DNA from 2 places in the Rhodococcoides sp. S146-33 genome. Region 2 is predicted to be linked to the other one. Evidence: riboswitches for the same ligand, from Rfam matches in the RefSeq annotation. Region 2 holds a riboswitch; the other holds the start of a gene.
The links. A riboswitch is a leader RNA that binds a small molecule or an ion and turns the genes downstream of it on or off. The one in region 2 is predicted to bind cyclic di-AMP.
Positions count from the first base shown of each region.

Region 1: it holds a riboswitch for cyclic di-AMP, as region 2 does, so the genes downstream of both, AC5WEY_RS23925 (C40 family peptidase) here and AC5WEY_RS16385 (transglycosylase family protein) in region 2, are expected to answer to the same signal.

Region 1 is NZ_JCAJWY010000008.1:151,959-159,739, forward strand. It holds gene AC5WEY_RS23905 (AMP-dependent synthetase/ligase) at 1-977, shown strand, start outside; gene AC5WEY_RS23910 (glycosyltransferase family 4 protein) at 1,005-2,129, opposite strand; gene AC5WEY_RS23915 (hypothetical protein) at 2,153-3,526, opposite strand; gene AC5WEY_RS23920 (NlpC/P60 family protein) at 3,557-4,618, opposite strand; gene AC5WEY_RS23925 (C40 family peptidase) at 4,919-5,473, opposite strand; cyclic di-AMP (ydaO/yuaA leader) riboswitch at 5,490-5,652, opposite strand; gene AC5WEY_RS23930 (hypothetical protein) at 5,768-5,992, opposite strand; gene AC5WEY_RS23935 (DEDD exonuclease domain-containing protein) at 6,221-7,781, shown strand, end outside.
Region 2 is NZ_JCAJWY010000003.1:153,258-161,038, reverse strand. It holds gene AC5WEY_RS16415 (glutaminyl-peptide cyclotransferase) at 1-542, shown strand, start outside; gene AC5WEY_RS16410 (MFS transporter) at 682-2,295, shown strand; gene AC5WEY_RS16405 (DUF2771 domain-containing protein) at 2,292-2,804, shown strand; gene AC5WEY_RS16400 (cold-shock protein) at 2,817-3,233, opposite strand; gene AC5WEY_RS16395 (hypothetical protein) at 3,420-3,638, shown strand; gene AC5WEY_RS16390 (YccF domain-containing protein) at 3,642-4,016, shown strand; cyclic di-AMP (ydaO/yuaA leader) riboswitch at 4,293-4,494, shown strand; gene AC5WEY_RS16385 (transglycosylase family protein) at 4,503-5,108, shown strand; gene AC5WEY_RS16380 (hypothetical protein) at 5,188-5,376, opposite strand; gene AC5WEY_RS16375 (helicase-associated domain-containing protein) at 5,438-7,729, shown strand.

The DNA of each region.
Region 1 (7,781 bases), on a different contig from region 2:
CGGTTCCACGAGTGTTCGAGAAGGTTTTCAACACCGCGAAGCAGAAGGCGCACTCCGACGGCAAGGGCAAGATTTTCGACCTTGCCACCGAATGCGCGGTGGCGTGGAGCGAGGCGCAGGACACGGGCGGCCCAGGAATCGTGTTGCGCGCCAAGCACACCGTGTTCGACAAACTGGTGTACGGCAAGCTGCGGGCCGCCCTCGGAGGCAAATGCGAACTGGCCATCTCCGGTGGCGCTCCCCTCGGTAGTCGGCTCGGCCACTTCTACCGGGGCATCGGCGTGACGATCTACGAGGGTTACGGCCTGACCGAAACCACCGCCGCCTTCGCCGTCAACACCATCGGATTCCAGCGCGTGGGTAGCGTCGGACGGCCGTTGCCCGGCAACACCGTTCGCATCGCCGAGGACGGGGAAATTCAGCTGCGCGGGCCGGTGGTGTTCGACGGCTACTGGCGCAACGAGGAAGCCACGGCAGAGTCACTGGACGACGGTTGGTTCCGCACCGGAGATCTGGGCAGCGTCGACGACGACGGTTACATCACGATTTCCGGTCGGAAGAAGGAATTGATCGTCACGGCGGGCGGCAAGAACGTCTCGCCGGCCGGTTTGGAGGACCGACTTCGTGCGGGCGCTCTGATAAGCCAGGCTGTTGTCGTGGGCGATCAGAAGCCCTTCATCGGAGCGCTCATCACTCTCGACCCGGAGGCGTTCGATCGGTGGAAGTCCGCGCACGGCAAGGCCTCCGACGCCACCGCGGCGGATCTGCAGAAGGACCCCGATCTCGTCTCCGAGATCGATGCAGCCGTCGCCGATGCGAACAAGTCCGTCTCGCATGCGGAGTCCATCAAGAAATATCGACTGCTCCCCCATGACTTCTCGGAGGAGAGCGGCGAGCTGACCCCGACGATGAAGCTCAAGCGCAACGTCATCACCAAGGCGTACGCCGACGACATCGAATCCATCTACGCCCGCTGAGGCGTCCGGTCTCCGAAAGGTCGGGCGCTAGATCAACGACCGCAGCTTTTCCGTCAGTACGTCCCAGCGCCACTCGGCGTCGACCCACGCGCGGCCGGCGTTACCCATTTGGGCGGCGAGCGTGCGATCGGACAGGATGCGCACGATCGCATCGGTTATCTCCGAGACCGAAGTTCCGTCGACAACGAGCCCGGTCTTGTTGTGCTGCACAGCTTCCGGCGCACCCCCGGATGTTCCGGCTACGACGGGCACACCGCAGGAAGACGCTTCGAGGTAGACGATTCCGAGGCCCTCCACGTCGAGACCCGCGCCACGAGTGCGGCTCGGCATCGCGAACACGTCGGCGATGGTGTGGTGGGCGGCAAGTTCCACCGACGGCACCGTGCCGGTGAACACGACGTGCTGCTCCATGCCGGTGGATCGGACGAGCTCGCGCAGAGTCTTCTCGTATGGTCCTCCTCCGACGATCACCAGAACGGCACCATCGACGGCACGCTTGATTCCCGGCAGCGCTCGGATCAGGAAGTCCTGTCCCTTACGGGGTACGAGCCGCGAGAGACACAAAACGGTGGGTCGATCACCGAGTCCGTAGCGCGCGCGCAGTTCCGCTCGTGCGGCGTCGTCGGGTACGAAGCGATCCGTATCGACTCCGGGCGGCAGGTGCTCGAGGGCTGCGGTGCGACCGAACGCCGAGCTGAATCGACCCCGGGTGTATTTGCTGACGTAGGTGACCACGTCGGTGTTCTCGCCGATCGTGCGGAGGGTCGCCCGCCCGCCCGGCACCATCGACCAGCCGACCTCGTGACCGTGGGTACTGGCCACGATGCGCTCGGCTCCAGCTTTACGCAGGTGCGACGACATCACGGCCAGCGGTGCCGATGCGCCGAACCACACCGAATCGCACCGACGCGACTTCAGGATTCGGGCTGCCCGACGCGCCACGAGCGGGGTCGGCAGCATCAGTGTCGTCGGATGCCGGATCACCTCGAACGGCTGCTCGGCATCGAATTTCTCGTGCGAGTCACCGCGCCACCGCGGAGCGTAGACCACGAGTTCGTCAGCGGGTAGTTGCGAGGCGAAGCTGTGCAGGTAGGACTGGATTCCACCCGGGCGAGGCGGAAAGTCGTTCGTCACGAGAAGAGTACGACGCATGGCGACAACCGTAGCGCTCGACGTCAGCGGGCCCGATCAGCCACCCAGTTGCCCCACGAGGCGACGAACTGGGCGCGGTCCGATCTCAGTACCGACCCGAAGGCGGCATCGATGGAGCCGTCCGAGTCCGGTTCAGACGCCAATGCCTCGTACAGCCTGCGCAGGGTCGACTCTCCGAACCGATCGGCCACGAAGGCGAACACCGACCACGCCGACTCGTAGGCAACACTCGAACGTGCCCCTCCGGCACCGAAATCCTCGTCCTTCGGCAGCACCGTCGGCGGCCCACCGGACGCCACGATCGAGGCAAGAGTGGGAGCGAGCTGCACGAAATCGGCACCGGAATGGCGATACCCGGAGTAGTCGGCGAACCCCTCCGCCACCCACAACGCCGTACCGTCCGCCGTCCGCGCCCTGGCTGCCACATGGGTCAACTCGTGCCGCAGAACCGATCGAACGGTGAACGGCGTCAATCGCGCCGCGGCTTCGGGACCGAACACCACCCGCTGGCCGGTCGGACGCGAGCCGTCCGCAGCCACCGCGTCGGACACCGTCACCGCAGCGACGTCGGTCGACGGATCCGATTCGGTCAGCTCGCCGAACTCCTCCGCGGACGAAGCAACGAACACCAGACCGTCTCGAGCCCAGTCGTCTCCCCAGAAGTCGGTGACCGCATCGATTGCCGACGGGAGCTCGGCAGCCAGGGCCCCGACGAACTGCTCTCGATCCGGATGCCCCATCACCACCGATGTCCCCGATGACGTCGGAACCGAACGAATCGTCAACGATCCGAAGTCCCACGGCCCACGCCAGGTGTGGCGTCGATACTCGGGCAGATCCGCATCGTCGACGAGCCGCCATCGACCGTCCCGCTCGGCAACGACGAGCGAGACCGGTCGACTAGTCGGCGACGCGTCCGGCCCCGCCACGGCGTACCGCAGATACACCGAAGGTGCCCAGATGTCGGTAGCGTCCAACGGCTCTGCGATCGAAGGCGGAACCGGCGTTTCCGGCTCGTCGCCCAGGACGTAGCCGAATTCGGAGAACGGTACGCCCGGAACGGACGCCGCCCGCCGCACTTGCGCCTCGACGAAATTCGGATCTGCCCGCGGATCCATCAGTGCCCGCAGACTGTCGACATCTCCGGCGCGAACAGCGTCGGCCCACTGGTCGAGAAGGACTGTCACGTCGGCTCGACGCTGCTGGTCGTACGTCTGCGGGGCCTGACCGACGGTGGCGTCGGTCGACGGTGCTCGGGATTCGGTGTCGGTGCGGTGAACGTTGTGCACGACGACCACCGAGAGGGTCACCGCGGCGACGAGAGCAAGTGCAAGCCACCGCAACCGCGCCGATCGGACCAGGAGGCGGATCCCTGCGGGCCGATCAGGCTCGCTCATACGCGCATACGTGGATCGTCGCGACACACCTCAGTATCGACGCGCCCCGTAGTACGGGAACGATGCCATCGACTGCACCTTGACGGGCACTCCGTAGGTGGAGGCATGAAGGACGTTGCCGCCGCCGGCGTAGATGCCGACGTGCGACGCGTCCGGATAGAACAACACCACATCACCGGGCTGTAGGTCCTTCTGGTCCACCGGAGTTCCGCCCTCGGCCTGGGCCTGACTCGTCCGCGGCACGGTCTTGCCCACCTGCTTGTACGCCCACATGACCAACCCCGAGCAGTCGAAGCCATCCGGTCCGGTCGCGCCCCAAACGTACGGCTTACCGATCTGTGTCAGACCGGCCTGCAACGCGCTGGCTCCCGATCCGGGCGTCAGATTCTGCAGGAGAACAGTCGGATCGAAACCCTCGGGCATGGACGATCCGGCGAGAGCGAGCTGCTCCGAGGACGACAGCGCACTGTAGGCGGCCATCACCTCGGCGATCTGACCCTGAAGTTCACTCTGCTTGGCCTGTAGATCGTCGCTGACTGCCTTGGCTTGCTCTGCTGCCATTCGGGCTTGGTCGGCGGCCGTCGCTGCGGCCTGCTCGGCACTGACGGCGTCCGCGCTCGCCTGCTTGAACCGGGCGACCTGGTCGGCCGTATCGGCCGAAATCACGTCGAGTGCCGACATCTGGTCGAGCAACTGCTGCGGTGAATCACTCACCATCACGGCAAACAACCGATTGGTCCGAGCGCCCTGGTAGTTGACGTTGGCAACCTTGTCCATGGCCGGCTTCAGCGCCGCCAGCTGCGTCTGTGCTGCGTCCAGCGCGGCCCGGCTCTGGTCGACAACGGCCTGCGCGTCGAGCTGCTGCTGCATCTTGGCGTCCAGATCGATCTGAGCGTTGTTCAGAGATTCGTTGGTCTGCTCGGACTGGCGCGAGAGCTCGGCGAGCTCGGCCTGAGCGTCGGACGCGGAATCGAAGCCCGGTTGCGCAACCGCGGGCGTGGTCGGCGCAAAGGCGATGCATGCCGCCAACGTGGCAGCCACCACCGAGTTACCGGTCAGACGCCACACTCGGGTAGATCTCGATATCGCCACGGAAAGCGACTCTCCGTCCTCGCACATGCCACCTCGAACGAGGCAACGGTTGGAAAAGTAAACCGAAACAAACCCTACCCACGCGATTACGGGGATGGACGTGAACACAGTCCGAAATCGACGGGGTTTCCAGGTGACCGATCACAAAATAAACGTCGACCAGGTCTCGATCAGATTACGAACTCGACGCTCTGCTGTCCACCGGGGCGGCGTGTCACCGTGCCCGGAGACGACGACAGGGTCGAGCCGGAATACGGCTCGACCCTGTCGGTCTGTCACGCTGAACGTCGACTGTCGATATCAGTAACGGCGAGCACCATCGAACGGCATCGAGTCGACCGGAGCGACCTTGACCGGCACGCCGGACGTGGATGCGTGCACGACGTTGCCGTCGCCGATGTACATGCCCGAATGCGAGCCACCGTAGAACGAGACGACGTCGCCGGGCATCAGGCTGTTACGCGACACCGGGGTGCCTGCGGCTGCCTGGTCGTAGCTCGTGCGCGGCAGGCTGACGCCGGCCTGCTTGTACGCCCACTGGATCAGTCCCGAGCAGTCGAAAGAATCCGGACCCGAAGCGCCGTACACGTACGGAGCGCCGATCTTGGACTCAGCGGCCTGAACGGCCTTCGCTGCGGGGGTGACCTGGGGCACCAGCGGCGCACCCGGTGCAGGCATACCCGGAAGGTTGAGTGGAGGGAGGCCCGGGATGTCGGGAATCTCGAAGGTTCCGACGCCGGGAATGGTGAGGGGGGCCGCCATCGCGGGTGCAGCGGGAAGAATGACCACGCCTGCCGTGAGCGCTCCGGCTACGAGAACTCGACGCAATGATCGGTTGGAAAGTTGTGACGCCACGAAAGATGGTGCTCCGTTTCTTCCTATCGTCCGCCGACCGAGTTAGCTGACGGGTTCGGGCTGGGAAGAGCAGCCCTACCCACCGGCCACTCGAGGTGGCTCAGCGGGATTCACCCCAGTAGATATCGGGTTCCCGGTACGAACACTCTCGCGAGTGAACGATTAGGCGGTGACTTGCGACGCCACTCCGGTTTGGATTGGCGAGACTCCGCAAGGTCTCAGGAAGGTTACGAAATGGCATACCCCCGTGTCGACCCCAACGCGCCGACACGACCGGATCAGGCCCGAAATTCGCTAGACGGCCCGCTGATCCTCCGGAGTGTCACGAGTCGGTAACGACGACACTTCGGCCGTCTCGTCGACGTCGGTCACGAGCTTGAGAGTAGGCACCAGACCTACCTCCGCAAGCACCCCCATTGCACCGAGTTCTTCCTGCTCGAGCGTGATCGGCGAGGGTGGACCGACCCATCGACCGTCCGATCTCGTCGGCATTCCCGGCGGCCCCAGAAGGACGGTCACGACGCAGTCCGCGCAGGCGATGTCACGGACCAGGCAGTCACTGCAGTCGATGATCATTGTGATCCTCGTCTCTTTGTTGTTTCCGGCGGCCGAATCGGCCGATCGAGCGAAAGGTAGCGCGCACCACCGACAGGTTTCGTGACACATCACGGTGCGGGGCGACGACACGGCCCGAACTCATCACCGCGGTGAGTGTTTGTGTCGGAGGTCGGACCTACCGTCTTCCGAGTGAGCCTGCCCATCCAGCTGTCGTTCGACGAACTGGACACCCCACTGCACGACACGACGTTCGTCGTCGTCGACCTGGAAACCACGGGCGGCAGCTCGGACACCGAGGCCATCACCGAAATCGGAGCGGTCAAGGTTCGAGGAGGCGAGATTCTCGGCGAGTTCGCCACCCTCGTCGATCCGGGCAGGTCCATTCCGCCGTACATCGTGGAACTCACCGGAATCACGTCTGCGATGCTGATCGGCGCGCCACGGATAGAACGAGTGCTACCCGGCTTCCTCGAGTTTGCTCGCGGCTCTGTGTTGGTGGCCCACAACGCGGGCTTCGACACCGGGTTCCTCAAGGCCGCCGCCAGCCGTCTCGACATAGCGTGGCCCCGGTTTCAGGTGTTGTGCACCGTCAAGCTGGCGCGACGGGTTCTCACACGGGACGAAGCACCCTCGGTCAAGCTCTCCGCACTGTCCACGCTGTTCAGGTCCGGCACCCGGCCTACGCACCGTGCCCTGGACGACGCCCGGGCAACGGTCGACGTGTTGCACGGCCTCATCGAGCGAGTGGGCAATCAGGGCGTCCACAGTTACGCCGAGTTGGTCGACTACCTTCCGGCGGTGTCGGCCGGCCAGCGCGCCAAACGCGGACTTGCTGCTCACCTGCCGGGCACGCCCGGCGTTTATCTTTTTCGCGGCCCGTCCGACGAGGTCTTGTACGTCGGCACCTCCAACAACCTCAAGCGCCGTGTACGCAACTACTTCACCGGGTCGGAGACCAGGGGTCGGATGAAGGAGATGGTCTCCCTCGCCACGCGTGTCGATCACGTCGAGTGCGCGCATGCACTCGAAGCCGGTGTCCGAGAACTGCGCCTGCTCTCCGCGCACATCCCGCCGTACAACCGACGCTCGAAGTTTCCGAAGAAGGGCTGGTGGATCACTCTCACCGACGAGGCGTTCCCACGTCTGTCGATAGTCCGGACGCCGGCCCCCAACAGTCTCGGTCCGTTCTCGGTTCGCGGCGACGCCGCAGAGGCTTCGGCGCTCGTGGCGGAGTTCTGTCGTCTCCGCACGTGCACTCGCCGACTGGCCCGTTCGGTTCGGCACGGTGACGACTGCCCGGCAACGGACGTCGGCGGCTGCCCAGCGGCACTGTCCGGGCCGTTGACAGCCGAGGAGTACTCCGGAGCACCAGCGCAGTTTCTGGCGCTCGTGTGCGGCCAGGACGACGCTATCCTCTATTCGATGCGCCGACGCGTCGCCGAACTCGCGGACAGGGAGCTATACGAGACGGCCGCACGCTTGCGAGACCGGATCGCGATCACCGTGGACGCGATACGCAGAATGCATCGGTCGGCGGCTGTGGCCGCCATCGCCGAACTCGTGGCCGCACGGCGAACCACCGACGGAGGATGGGAGTTGATCGTCGTGCGATTCGGCCGGCTGGCCGGTGCTGCGGTCGCTCCCCGCGGAGTGCACCCGATGCCCGTCGTAGATGCCATCACCGCGTCCGCCGAAACGGTGATTCCCGATCCGACGCCGCTCCGAGGTGCGCCGCCGGAAGAGGTCGGTC
Region 2 (7,781 bases):
GGGACACCCTGTGGCAGATCACCTGGCAAGACGGAGTCGCCATCGCGCGCGACCGGGACACCCTGACCGAACAGCGCCGAGTGAACTACGACGGCGAAGGTTGGGGACTCTGCACCGAGGGCCGAGGAACACAGGGTCGGGGAACACCGGACGACCGCCTCGTCATGAGCGACGGCACATCCACCCTGACCTTCCGCGACCCCACCACTTTCGACGCCGTCGACACAGTGGACGTCACGCTCGACGGCAATCCGGTGGAGCGGCTCAACGAACTCGAGTGCGCCGAGGGCGGGTCTATCTACGCCAATGTGTGGCAGACGTTCGACATCATGCGCATCGACCCCGAGACCGGGAAGGTGACGGCCGTCATCGACGGCACACCGCTGTGGGACTCGATGTCTGCCGCCGATCGAGGCGGAGCCGACGTGTTCAACGGCATCGCTCAGGTCCCGGGTACGGACCGATTCCTCGTGACCGGCAAATTCTGGCCCAAGATCTTCGAGGTGCGATTCACCGATACCGCGCCGGTAGGACAGAATTGACCCCGTGACCGATCCTCGTCTCCCCCACACCCCACGGGGTGCGGACGGCTCGGAACAGGTTCACTCCGCAGGCTCCGCTCACGGCCCAGGACAAGTTCGCCCCGCAGGCTCCGCTCACGACCCCGAGCAAGACAGCTCGATGGATCATCCGGGTCTGGCCAACTACCCGCCCGCACCTGCCGCCACCCATGTTCCGAGTCGTCGCGAGCCGTTGCCTCCCCTGCACCCACCGCGGACCGAGAAGATCACCGCTCCGCGCGGCCGCGCCGGCACTCGCAAGCCCCCGCCGATGCCGAAGAAGCTGACCGTCACTCGCGTCGCCGCCATGAGAGGGCGCGAGCTCACCGGCAAGGGCATCGCGTCGTTCCAGCGAGCTGCGAAAGCCGACGGCGCGGACAAGTCCGGACTGACTGCGCTGACCTACGCGACCATGGCGAACTTCGCGTCGGATGCGGCGTTGGCGATCGCCTTGGCGAACACACTGTTCTTCTCCGCGGCCACCGGTGAGGACAAGACCAAGGTCGCGCTCTATCTCGTCATCACCATTGCGCCGTTCGCGCTGATCGCCCCGTTGATCGGACCGCTGTTGGACCGGCTGCAGCACGGTCGACGCATCGCGCTCGCCACATCGTTCGGGTTACGCACCGTGCTGGCGGTGGTGCTGGTGTTCAACTTCGACAGTTGGGTGCTGTATCCCGCCGCGCTCGGCATGCTCGTGCTCAGCAAATCCTTTGCAGTGCTCAAGAGTGCGGTGACGCCGAGGGTGCTGCCCCCGGAGATCGACCTCGTCCGCGTCAATTCTCGGCTCACCGTCTTCGGCCTGCTCGGCGGCACCATCGCGGCAGGGGCCGTGGCCGGCGGCATTGCGTTCTTCGCAGGCTCACCCGGCGCACTGTGGTTCGTCGCCGCGATCACCGTGCTCGGCGGCTACCTCAGCATGCAGATCCCGTCCTGGGTCGAGATCACCGAGGGCGAAGTGCCGGCCACCCTGAGCTATCACGCCGAGCAGCACAACGGCAGCGATTTCGCCGGAAACAGCGCCCCGACCGAAAACCTGCGCCGCCCACCGCCGCGCACCAAGAACTCGAGCAGCACCAAGAACCGCAGACAGCCCCTCGGCCGGGCCGTCATCGTGGGACTGTGGGGAAACGGCACCATCCGGATTCTCACCGGCTTCCTGACGCTCTACATAGCGTTCGTTGCCAAATCCCGTACCGAACACGAGCCGCTCCAGCAGGCCGCGATGCTCGGACTCGTCGGAGCCGCAGCCGGTCTCGGCAACTTCTCGGGAAACGCGCTCGGTGCCAGGATCAAACTCGGCCGACCGTCCCTGGTGGTTCTCCGCTGCACCCTCGCCGTCACGGTGGTGGCCGTCGTCGCCGCGGTCACCGACAGCCTGCTCACCGCCGCGGTGGCCGCGCTCGTTGCATCGAGCGCCAGTGCGCTGGCCAAGGTCTCCCTCGACGCATCCCTGCAGGCCGATCTGCCGCCGGAGTCGATAGCGTCGGGATTCGGCCGCTCCGAAACCGTCATGCAGCTGTGCTGGGTTCTGGGCGGCACCCTGGGTGTGCTGCTCCCCACCGTATACTGGCTCGGTTTCACCGTCGTGTCGGTGTTGCTTACGATCGGGCTCGTGCAGACATTCCTCACCTACCGCGGCAGATCGCTTCTGCCCGGCTTCGGCGGCAACCGCCCCGACCACGTCGAACAAGAAATGTCCGACGGCTCCTTCGGCGAAAACGTGACCAAGTGAATCTCGCTCCCCGTACCAAGAAGATCGCGGCGATCACCGCCGCCGGTCTTGTCGTCATCGCCGTCGCGTTCGTCGCGGTGCTCGCCCTGCTGATCGGGAAAGCGCCGGAGAAGGATCCGACCGTCACCGCATACGCCAACGGCCGAGCCGTCGTGGTGGAGCCGTATCTGTACTGCGCTGTCAGCGACCCGCTGTGCACCAACGTCGGTGAGACCACCGAGATCCAGGTCGGCAATGCCGAGACGGTCCAGCTCTCGTTGCCCGCCCCCATCTACTCCGCGCCGTGGGTGCTCGCCGTGGTCTACGGCGACGACAGCGGCGACGTGGTGGAGAACACCGAGTTCAACGAGCCGGACACCAAGCTCAGCGTCACGGTTCCCACGAAGGACGACAGCAACCGGACACTGCTCGGCATCGAGGTGCGCTTGCCCACCGGCATCATCGACACCGATACCAATCAGGAAGGGTTCGTCAGCCACGCCATCTGGTCGATCGGCACCCGCCCGTAGCGTCGGTGGACGTCAGCTGTCGAGCTCACGGGCGACAGCCCGGACGACCTCGGAGATTCGCTGCGCGATCTTGCGATCGGGGTACTTGCCCTTACGTAGTTCGGGCTGCACCGTCGCCTCGAGCAGTGTGATCATGTCCTCGACCATTCCGTGCAGCTCGTCGGGCGTGTGCTTGCGCTCGACGGGTTCACGGCGAGTGCTACCGGCGTTCTGCCGCACCGACGGTGCGGGCTCGAGCACCTTCAGGCTCAGCGCCTGGGGTCCGCGGCGGCCGGCAGCCATGCCGAATTCGACGCGCTGACCGGCTTTGAGGCCTTCGACGCCCTCCGGCAACGCCGACGAACGCACGTAGACGTCCTCGCCTTCCTCCTGAGAGAGGAATCCGAATCCCTTGTCGACGTCGTACCACTTCACCTTGCCGGTCGGCACTGAGCTCACCCGTTCATCTGTTGCTGTCGGTCGTTTCCTGTGCGCGGGCCCGATGTTCGGACCGGCGGTCTGCACAAATTTCGCGCCCCACGAAACGTAGGACGCGAATACATCAGTCTAGCGCGGTGAGTCTCGACGAAGCATTCGAGTTCTTCGCACCCTGTACTTCGCACTACCGTGGTGCAGGTGGACACACCGACCCCTAAGAGCAACACCGTTCTGCTGCGCATCGCGCTCGCGCTGTTCGCGATAGGCCTCGTCGCCATCGTCGCGATCCTGCTGTTTCCGGTCTTCTCCGACGCGAAGCCCCCGCTGAGCCTCTACCTGACGGCCATGTTCTCGGCACCGGCCGGGTTCGTACTGGCGTTGGTGTACGCGCTGGCGTCCGGACGGCGGGCTCGGTAGATCATGCGATTGATCCTGAACATCATCTGGCTGGTCTTCGGTGGGCTGTGGCTGGCCATCGGTTACTTCTTCGCCGGCCTTCTGCTGTGCATCCTGATCGTCACCTTCCCATTCGGCATCGCGTCGTTCCGGATCGGTGTGTACGCACTGTGGCCGTTCGGGTCGACGATCGTCGACAAGCCCGGGTCCGGGTCCGGCGCGCTCGTCGGGAACGTGCTCTGGTTGATACTCGCCGGCTGGTGGTTGGCGCTGGCTCATGTGGTCACGGCCGTCGCAATGGCGATCACCATCATCGGCATTCCGCTCGCGATCGCGAACCTGAAGTTGATTCCCGTATCTCTGATGCCCCTCGGGAAGGACATCGTTGCCGTTCGGTGACTTTCCGGACGGGTCTCGGCCGCTGTGACTTCCATCACATAACGCTTGGGTAACAGGTCGGCAACGGGCTGGGGTTCACTGCCGACGACGCCCACTAGCTGGGCAGACACACGATGCACAAAAGAGGCACGGAATGCGCTCGAGACGACTCCGCAAAATCGACAGTTACCAAATAGTGACGTAAGCCGGGAATTTCAGTACGGTCAGCATCGGCCGGAAAGTTCGGCCGAACTCCGGTCCGCAGCGCCAAACCTCGTCCCGCGGATACCGGAACACCCTCGACGATCACCCAGGGGACGAGGACGGGGGACCCACGTCCTCCACGGACAACCGGGAAGTTGTCGCAACTCACGACGTTGCACCGACTTCCCTTGGGGTGAAGCCCAATTGCCCATTCGAGAAGAATGAGCGAAAAGGCCGGGCTACCTCTCAGCCCGAACCCGACAGCTGACCTCGCAGGCGCGTGTGGAGAGGATTTCAACTCGTATGAGCGGACGTCATCGCAAGCCGAGCACCACTGGCAAGACCGTCGCCAAGGTCGCTGTCACCGGAGCCATCATGAGCACCGCGGGCATTGCCTTCACCGGCACCGCAAACGCGGCACCGGATTCCGACTGGGATCGCCTTGCACAGTGTGAAGCCGGCGGCAACTGGGGCATCAACACCGGCAACGGCTTCCAGGGCGGGTTGCAGTTCTCCCCCAGCACCTGGAACGCACACGGCGGCCAGCAGTACGCAGCCACGGCCAACCAGGCCAGCCGCGAAGAGCAGATCGCAGTCGCAGAGAAGGTCCTCGACTCGCAGGGCTGGGGCGCATGGCCGTCCTGCTCCTCGAGCCTCGGCCTGAGCAGCGCGCCGACCGAGCGCAGCGTTCCGGTCACTCCGAAGGCACCCCAACTTCCCGAGGTTCCCGAGTTGACGGCGGCAGTGGACAGCTCCGCCGAGGTCGTCAACGGCATCGTCGCCGCCGTGCAGAACATCACCAACGATCCGGCCATCGCCTCGTTCGTCCAGAACGCAGCGCAGGGCATTCAGCTCGATCCGCAGATCGTGAACTTCTACCAGGCCAACAAGGCATTCCTGCCTCAGTAAGCGCCTGCGACGGTTCGCATCTCGTACGAAAAAAGCCCCCGACATCGTCGGGGGCTTTTCTCGTGCTGCGTGGCCTTGGCTACCGGTTGACCACGGTCACCGGATGCGCGTAGGGCAGGTCTTCGACGGGCAGCGGGAACTCGGTGTCCTCACCGAAGGGCGACAAGCCACCCGATCGAGCGGACGAGAGTTCGGTCACCGCGTGGTCACCGCGAGCGGTGTCCGGCCAGCCTGGATCGACATAGGGCTTCTTCGACTTGTTCACCATGCGCCTATTTTGACACCTGCACTGCGGCAAGCACCAGCCCAGGTCTCTAATCTGATAGACGATGACCGACACGACTGTGCCTCGACACACCGACACGCCCCCCGATCTACCCCAGTGGATCGCAGCTCGCTCCGACGCCGAGCTGATCAAGGCCATGTCGCTGCGTCCCGATCTGACCGCTCCGCCGCCCGCCTCCCTGGCCGTGCTCGCCGGACGGGCCGAGCAGCGCCGGTCGATTCTGCACACCGCGGACACCCTCGACACACTCGCCCTGACCGTCCTCGAGATCCTCGCCATCGAAGAGGCCTACGAGCGGCCCGTCACCCGCGCCGCACTCCTGTCCGCGATAGCGAAACGCGCACCGGCCAAGAGCGTCGACAAGGCTCTGGCTCAGCTCCGCGAGCGGTTGCTGGTGTGGGGCGACGCGTCCGGTCTCCGAATCAGCGCCACCGCCGCGGACGCCGTGCCGTGGCGCATCGGGCGCGCGCTCGATCCGGTCGACAATCTCACCGAGTCGCACATCACCGCAGCTCTCGCAGAACTGGGCGACGGGGAACGCAATCTGCTCGACACCCTCGCCAGATCGTCCCCGACCGGCCGCACCCGAGACGCGGCACCGGGCACTCCGCCGGACCGGCCGGTGCAGAAGCTGCTCGCCGCCGGCCTGCTGATCTGGCTGGACGAGCAAACCGTCGAGCTGCCCGTCCAGGTGGGGCAGATTCTGCGCGGCGAGCCGATGTCCGACCCACGGTCGCTCGCCGAGCCGAAACTCCCCACCAAGACACAGTCGCTCACCGACGTCGATGCCGCTGCCGCAGGCGAGGCGCTCGAACTCGGTCGGCATTGCGCCCTGATCATCGAAGCCCTGTCCGCCTCGCCTGCCCCTGCCCTCAAAGCAGGTGGACTCGGCGTACGCGAGCTCCGCAAGGTCACCAAGGCAACCGGCCTCGACGACGACCGCGTCAGCATCCTCGTCGAACTGCTCGCAGCAGCCCATCTGATCTCCAGCGGAACACCGGACCCGGTTCCCACATCCGACACCGGCGACGACTACTGGGCTCCCACACCCGCAGTCGACGCCTGGCTCACCGCTGCCCCGGCGGCCCGCTGGCACACGCTCGCGTCCGCCTGGCTCGAGGTGCCGCGGGCGCCGTGGGTCATCGGGATGCGCGACCCCAACGACAAGCCCATCGCCGCACTGTCCGAGGAAGTCCGCTCTCCGGCAGCACCGCGGGATCGACGGATGATCCTGGAACTGCTCGCCGAACTCGGCAGTGGCCACTCGGCCGAGCCGGCGGATCTCGCCCGAACCCTGGCGTGGCGTCGTCCCCGCTGGTCCGGACGGTTCGGCGTGACGCCCGTCGGACACGTCGTCGCCGAAGCAACCGCTCTGGGAATCGTCGCCCGCGGAGCGATGTCGACCCCGGGACGCTCGCTGCTGCACGACGGCAACGCGGAGGCCGACATGCGCGCCGCCCTGCCCCAACCCATCGACTACGTCCTGGTGCAGGCCGACCTCACGCTGGTGGCCCCCGGTCCGCTCGAGCCGGACCTGCACGATCGGATCGAACTGGTCGCCGATGTGGAATCCGCAGGCGCAGCGACGATGTACCGGATCAGCGACACGAGCCTGCGACGCGCCCTCGACGTGGGACTGAGCGCATCCGAGCTGCACGCGTTGTTCGCGACCCACTCACGCACACCGGTGCCGCAGGCCTTGACCTATCTCATCGACGACGTGGCGCGCCGACACGGTCGCCTGCGTGCCGGCGTCGCCTCGTCGTTCGTCCGATGCGAGGATCCGGCGTTGCTGGCGGAGGTGATGGCGTCCCCGGCCGCAGAATCGCTGGCCCTTCGTGCCCTCGCCCCGACCGTCGCGATCTCGCAGGCCCCGCTCGCCGAGGTACTGACGGTGCTGGCCGGGGCCGGGTTCGCGCCTGCAGGCGAGGACTCGTCCGGAACCATCGTCGATCTGCGCGCCCGCGGTTCGCGGGTATCGGCGAGGCGTCCACGCCAGACGTTCCGCACTCCGGCTGTGCCCACCGAGGAACAGCTGGGTTCGTTGGTGCGCGGGATGCGTGCGGCCGACCGGGCAGCAGGCAACGCCGGCGCGGTGGTGCGCGCCGACGGATCTCGTGCCAGCAGCACCGCCACGATGACGCTGTTGCAGACGGCAGCCAAGGTCAAACGCAGCGTCAGCATCGGTTACGTCGATGCACAGGGAGTCGCGACCCATCGGATCGTCGATCCGATCAGCATCGGCGGCGGCCAACTCGACGCGTTCGACCCCGCCACCGGAGGGGTTCGGCGCTTCACCCTGCATCGCATCACCTCGGTCGCTCTGGTCGAGTAGTTCGACGCTCACGTGCGCACGCGCCCCTACCTGTGGACAATGGAGAAGTTGC